Regions from separate parts of the Rhizobium sp. CB3060 genome, predicted to be linked through region 2. Evidence: riboswitches for the same ligand, from Rfam matches in the RefSeq annotation. Region 2 holds a riboswitch; the other holds the start of a gene.

Region 1 (3,408 bases), 800 kb from region 2:
GCCTTGAACCGAATTAGGCCAAGGGATAGCTTGCGCCCGAAAGATTGATGAAAGCCTTCCAATGCAATTTCAGGGCACCGCGGACTATATCGCCGACAAGGATCTGATGGTCGCCGTCAACGCCGCCATTCGGCTGGAACGACCGCTTTTGGTGAAGGGCGAGCCTGGGACGGGCAAGACGGAACTGGCTCGTCAGGTCGCCGCAGCCCTCGGTCTCGACCTCATCGAGTGGAATATCAAATCGACCACGAAGGCGCAGCAGGGTCTCTACGAGTATGATGCCGTCTCGCGCCTGCGCGACAGCCAGTTGGGCGACGTGCGCGTCAATGACGTCAGGAACTACATCCGCCAAGGCAAGCTCTGGCAGGCATTTACGGCCTCGCAGAAATGCGTGCTGCTGATCGATGAGATCGACAAGGCCGACATCGAATTCCCGAACGATCTGCTGCAGGAACTCGACCGCATGGAGTTCCATGTCTATGAGACCGGCGAAACGATCCGCGCCGCCGTCCGGCCGATCGTCATCATCACCTCGAACAATGAAAAGGAGCTGCCGGATGCTTTCCTGCGCCGCTGCTTCTTCCATTATATCCGCTTCCCCGACGCCGAAACGCTGACGCGCATCGTCGGCCCTCACCCAATTTTTCGAGATCCGCGATGTGCCGGGGCTGAAGAAGAAACCCTCCACCTCCGAAGCGCTCGACTGGATCCGCCTCCTCGTCGCCGACGACGTCGATCCCGCCACGCTGCGCGGCGACGCAAAGAGCGTCTTGCCGAAGCTGCATGGGGCTTTGCTGAAGAACGAGCAGGACGTCCATCTCTTCGAACGCCTTGCTTTCATGGCGCGCGGGCAGGGGAAATGATGCAGCCGGATGCCGTGAAGGTCTTGATCTACGCGCTGAGCGGTCGGCATTTGCTGGTATTCGACGAGCCGGATTTTCCCACCGTCGAACTCCAGGTTCCCGGCGGCACTGTCGAACCCGGCGAAGGCATCGCAACGGCGGCGGCGCGCGAATTCGAGGAGGAAACCGGTTTTGCGCCGGACGAACTCCATCCGCTCGGCATTCATGACTATCGGTTCGAAAAGGATGGGCGCCAGCACCATCACCAACGGCACTATTTCCGCTGCCGCATCTCCGAGACGGCGCCCGCCACCTGGCTTCACTATGAAATGACGCCGTTCGGCGGCGGCGATCCGATTGGCTTCCGTTTCTTCTGGCTGCCGATCGAGGACGCCAGGCTACGCCTCGGCTATGGCATGCAGGCGCTCCTTGGTCATCTGTAGGCGACAACCGACATACGCAACCGCCCGCTTTTCCCGGAAAAGCTTGCCCATTGACCCGCAGGGGCAGCAGGTCTATTGAATTTCTCCCGTGGTGATTTGGCCGGCCGGCTTGCAGCCACGTTAAAAAAGTCGCTAAAGGGCCGCGTGCGGACCGGTAGCGATTCTTATCGCGGCCGGTTTTTTGTTTTTGTCGAGTGATAACGATGCCCATCAAGATTCCCGATACGCTGCCCGCGTTCGAAGCCCTCCAGAGCGAGGGTGTGCGGGTGATGACCGAAACGGTGGCGATCCGGCAGGATATCCGCCCCCTTCAGATCGGGCTTCTCAACCTCATGCCGAACAAGATCAAGACCGAAGTGCAAATGGCGCGCCTTGTCGGCGCCTCGCCCTTGCAGGTGGAATTCTCGCTGATCCGCGTCGGCGGCCACAAGGCCAAGAACACATCGGAAGAGCATCTGCTCGCCTTCTACCAGACTTGGGAGGAGGTGAAGCACCGCAAATACGACGGCTTCATCATTACCGGCGCGCCGATCGAGCTGCTGGATTATGAGGAGGTCACCTACTGGGACGAGATGCAGCAGATCTTCGACTGGACGGCGACCAATGTCCATTCCACAATGAACGTCTGCTGGGGCGCGATGGCGGCTGCCTATCATTTCCATAGGGTGCCGAAATATACGCTGAAGGAAAAAGCCTTCGGGGTCTATCGCCACCAAAACCTGAAGCCGTCCTCGGTCTATCTCAACGGCTTCTCCGATGATTTCGCCATTCCGGTCTCGCGCTGGACGGAAGTGCGCCGTGCCGACATCGAAAAGGTGCCGGGGCTACAGATCCTGATGGACTCCAGCGAGATGGGCGTCTGTCTGGTCCACGAGCAGGCCTGCAACCGGCTCTACATGTTCAATCACGTGGAGTATGATTCCACCTCGCTGGCGGACGAATATTTTCGGGATGTGAACGCGGGCGTGCCGATCAAGATGCCGCACAATTATTTCCCGCATAACGACCCGGAAATCGCGCCGCAGAACCGCTGGCGCAGCCATGCGCATCTGTTCTTCGGCAACTGGATCAACGAGATCTACCAGACCACGCCCTATGATCTCGAGGAGATCGGCCAAGAGAGGTTCTGAGCTTGTTCATTCCCTTCTTCCTGAAACTGAAGGAAGCGAAGGTTCCGGTGACGCTCCGGGAATTCCTGTCGCTTCTGGAGGGGATGGAAGAAGGGATCGCCGATTACGACGTCGAGGCCTTCTACTATCTGGCCCGTGCGGCGCTGATCAAGGACGAGCGCTTCATCGACCGTTTCGATCAGGTCTTTGCCGATTACTTCCGCGGTGTCGAGGCGGTCGGCAGCGATGCGCCGCCGGCCGAGCAGGTCGCGATCCCCGAGGAATGGCTGCGCAAACTCGCTGAAAAACATCTGACGGACGAGGAAAAGAAGCTGGTCGAGGCGCTCGGCGGCTTCGAAAAGCTGATGGAGACGCTGCGTCAGCGTCTTGCCGAACAGAAGGGCCGGCACCAGGGCGGCTCGAAATGGATCGGTACGGCGGGCACGTCGCCGTTCGGCGCGTATGGCTATAACCCCGAAGGCGTGCGCATCGGCCAGGACGCGTCCCGTCACCGCAAGGCGGCGAAAGTCTGGGACCGCCGCGAATTTCAAAATCTCGACGACAGCGTCGAACTCGGCACCCGCAACATCAAAGTGGCGCTGAAACGGCTCCGCCGCTGGGTGCGCGAAGGAGCTGCCGAAGAGCTCGATCTTTCCGGAACGATCCGCTCCACCGCAGAGCACGGCTATCTCGACGTCCAGACCCGGCCGGAGCGGCGCAATGCCGTCAAACTGTTGATGTTCTTCGATGTCGGCGGTTCGATGGATGATCATATCCGTGTGGTCGAGGAACTATTCTCCGCCGCCCGCGCCGAATTCCGGCACATGGAATATTTCTATTTTCACAACTGCCTCTACGAAGGCGTATGGAAGGACAATCGCCGCCGGCGCGCCGATATTACCGCAACGGCCGACCTGATCCGCACCTTCGGTCCCGACTATCGCGTCGTCTTCGTCGGCGATGCCTCGATGAGCCCCTATGAGGTCACCCATCCCGGCGGCTCCGTGGAACATT
Region 2 (3,408 bases):
CAAGTGCGTAGGCGCTCGGTAAGGCCGTCTATAAATAGCTGTTTATGAAGGAAGAACTGGAGCGGGTGAAGGGAATCGAACCCTCGTATTCAGCTTGGGAAGCTGCTGCTCTACCATTGAGCTACACCCGCCTGACATTCAGAGATGTCCAACAGTTGGCGGCCTCTGTCAAGGCCGCCAAATAGGCGATCACAGCCGGAAGTGCTTCGACAGCTTGAGGCCCTGCGCCTGATAGTTGGAGCCGAGGCCGGAGCCGTAGAGGCTGGAGGGTTGTTCCAGCATGTGCTCGTAGACCAGGCGGCCGACGATCTGGCTGTCTTCGAGGATGAAGGGAACTTCGTGGCTGCGGACTTCCAGCACGGCGCGGCTGCCGCGGCCGCCGGCGGGGGCGTGGCCGAAGCCGGGGTCGAAAAAGCCGGCGTAATGAACGCGGAATTCGCCGACCAGGGGATCGAAGGGCGTCATTTCGGCGGCATAATGCGGCGGCACATGAACGGCTTCACGCGAGACGAGGATATAGAACTCGTCCGGATCGAGGATCAGTTCGGTGCGGCCGCGGCTATAGAGCGGCTCCCAGAAATCGAAAATATCGTGCTGCGCCTTCTTGTCGACATCGACGACCGCCGTATGGTGCTTGCCGCGATAACCGATCAGGCCTTCCTTGTCGCCGGCCAGATCGATCGAGAGCGCTATGCCACCGCCGGTGACGTTCGGCTTCTTGCTGGCGACCAGCGTCTCGCTCTCGTGCAGCGCCAGCAATTCCGGCTCGGAGAGCATGGCCTGGCCGACGCGGAAGCGGATCTGCGACAGGCGCGAGCCGCGACGAACGACGATCGGGAAGGTGCGCGGGCTGATTTCGAGATAAAGAGGACCGGAATAGCCGGCCGGGATCTTGTCGAACTCCTGGGCGCGGTCGGTGATGACGCGGGTGAAGATGTCGAGACGGCCGGTCGAGCTTTTCGGATTGGCGGAGGCGGACATGTCGGCCGGCAGGTCGAGCCGCTCCATCAGCGGCACGATGTAGACACAGCCGGTTTCCAATACCGCGCCTTCCGAGAGATCGACGACATGCAGCTTCAGCCGGTCGAGCTTGTCGGCGACAAGATGCGACGGGCCGGGCATGAAGCTGGCGCGGACACGGAAAGCATGGGCACTGAGCCTCAGGTCAAGGCTCGCCGGCTGGATCTGATCGACATCCAGTTCCTTTTCGCTCGTCAGCCGCCCCGCTTCGAAGAGCGCCGCAATTGCGCGATCGGCCAAAATTCCAGTAGTGCGAGCCATCATGCCTCTTCCATAATTTGCCGCAGACAAAACCAAACTCAGGGAATTGACGCAAGCGGTCAACGGCAGTATTGCAACTTATCCCGTGGTGATTTGGCCGGTCGGCTTGCAGCCACGTTAAACAAGTGGCTAAAAGGACCGGGGTTAAACCGGTCTGCTTTCGCGACCGGTTTTTTTGTTTTGAAAGTGGTGATGGCATGAGCAAGACTTGGCGCCCCGCAACCCAGCTCGTTCACGGCGGAACTCTCCGTTCGCAATTCGGCGAGACCTCCGAAGCAATCTATCTGACCCAGGGCTTCGTCTACGACACCTCGGAAGCCGCAGAAGCCCGCTTCAAGGGCGAGACGGATGGCTTCATCTACGCCCGCTACGGCAGCCCCACCAACGACATGTTCGAGAAGCGCATGTGCGCTCTCGAAGGCGCTGAAGATGCCCGCGCCACCGCTTCCGGCATGGCCGCCGTTTCTGCCGCCATTCTCTGCCAGTTGAAGGCCGGCGATCATATCGTCGCAGCCCGTGCCCTCTTCGGCTCCTGCCGCTGGGTGGTCGAGACGCTGGCGCCGAAATATGGCATCGAATGCACGCTGGTCGATGGCCGCTTCATCGAGAACTGGGAAAAGGCCATCCGACCGAATACCAAGGTGTTCTTCCTGGAAAGCCCGACCAACCCGACGCTGGAAGTCGTGGATATCGCCGCCGTCGCCAAGCTCGCCAACCAGATCGACGCCAAGGTCGTGGTCGACAACGTCTTCGCAACGCCGCTGTTCCAGAAGCCTCTGGAGCTCGGTGCGCACATCGTCGTCTATTCCGCGACCAAACACATCGACGGCCAGGGCCGCTCGCTCGGCGGCGTCATCCTCTCCGACAAGCAGTGGATCGACGAAAACCTGCACGATTATTTCCGCCACACCGGTCCGGCCATGTCGCCGTTCACTGCCTGGACGCTGCTGAAGGGCATCGAAACGCTCCCGCTGCGCGTCAAGCAGCAGACGCAGAATGCCGCCAAGGTCGCCGACTTCCTCGCAGAACAGAGCAAGGTCGGCAAGGTGATCTATCCCGGCCGCAAGGACCATCCGCAGGCAGACATCATCGCCAAGCAGATGACCGGCGGCTCGACGCTGGTGGCCTTCGAGCTGAAGGGCGGCAAGGAAGCGGCCTTCAAGCTGCAGAACGCACTGGAGATCGTCAAAATTTCCAACAATCTCGGCGACTCCAAGAGCCTGATCACCCATCCCGCTACCACGACGCACAAGAACCTCACCGACGAGGCCCGTGCCGAACTCGGCATTTCGCCGGGAACGGTGCGCTTTTCCGCGGGGATCGAGGACAGCGAAGATCTGGTCGAGGATTTCGCCCGCGCTCTGGCACAAGTTTCCGCCTGACTATATCTACCCAAACCCGCCCGAATATTGTTCGGGCGGGCTTACACATCTCGAAAACGAACCGTGCGCCTATACTTTCGACCGCCGACAATTAACCTTTAGAGTTATTCCTAACATCTGAAAATCCGAATGGTTTAATCCGTCAAAGGCGTTTTCACCAATCCATTCCTTGACGGAACAGGTCGCTTTATAGGATACCCCTAAGTATCCCGCTTTCCGTGGGATCATAGAAAGCGGATAAGGTGCCCTAGACTTAAATGCTGGAGCGTCCTTTGTGCGTTCGTTTGAGCGCGCGACGTTTCGGAGTAGTGACCAAGGTGTCAGGCATGTATCGCGCACTAACACACGACATCGAAGTTGTTGTCGAACCCTTTTATCTGGAGGAGCAATCCGATCCGGAAGACGATCGTTACGTCTGGGGTTACCGCATCATCATTTCCAACCACTCGACCGTCACCGTGCGGCTGGTGACGCGCTATTGGCACATCACCGATCAGAACGGCATGGTGGATGAGGTGACCGGGCCGGGCGTCGTGGGCGAGCAGCCCAGGCTGCGGCCCGGCGATACCTATGAATATTCCTCAGGCTGCCCGCTCGACACGCCATCGGGCATGATGTTCGGCCACTATCAGATGGAGACGGATGACGGGAAGCTGTTTCACGTCAAGATCCCCGCCTTCTCGCTGGATACGCCCAACCTGCTGCGGACGCTGAACTGAAGCTCGCTGGAGCGGTCGGCCTTTCA

The links. Region 2 has a riboswitch for S-adenosylmethionine ahead of N2601_RS00720 (O-succinylhomoserine sulfhydrylase). Riboswitches for the same ligand answer to the same signal wherever they lie in the genome.
Region 1: linked by a shared signal. The riboswitch ahead of metA (homoserine O-acetyltransferase MetA) and the one ahead of N2601_RS00720 (O-succinylhomoserine sulfhydrylase) in region 2 are both predicted to bind S-adenosylmethionine.

Annotation. Positions count from the first base shown of each region.
Region 1 covers NZ_CP104158.1:3,406,822-3,410,229, forward strand. The annotation lists partial or broken gene N2601_RS16465 (AAA family ATPase) at 62-863, shown strand; partial or broken gene N2601_RS16470 (NUDIX domain-containing protein) at 926-1,285, shown strand; SAM riboswitch at 1,364-1,441, shown strand; gene metA (homoserine O-acetyltransferase MetA) at 1,489-2,415, shown strand; gene N2601_RS16480 (vWA domain-containing protein) at 2,418-3,408, shown strand, end outside.
Region 2 covers NZ_CP104158.1:141,174-144,581, reverse strand. The annotation lists tRNA gene N2601_RS00730 (tRNA-Gly) at 58-131, opposite strand; gene N2601_RS00725 (2'-deoxycytidine 5'-triphosphate deaminase) at 190-1,284, opposite strand; SAM riboswitch at 1,357-1,435, shown strand; gene N2601_RS00720 (O-succinylhomoserine sulfhydrylase) at 1,479-2,663, shown strand; gene apaG (Co2+/Mg2+ efflux protein ApaG) at 2,990-3,382, shown strand.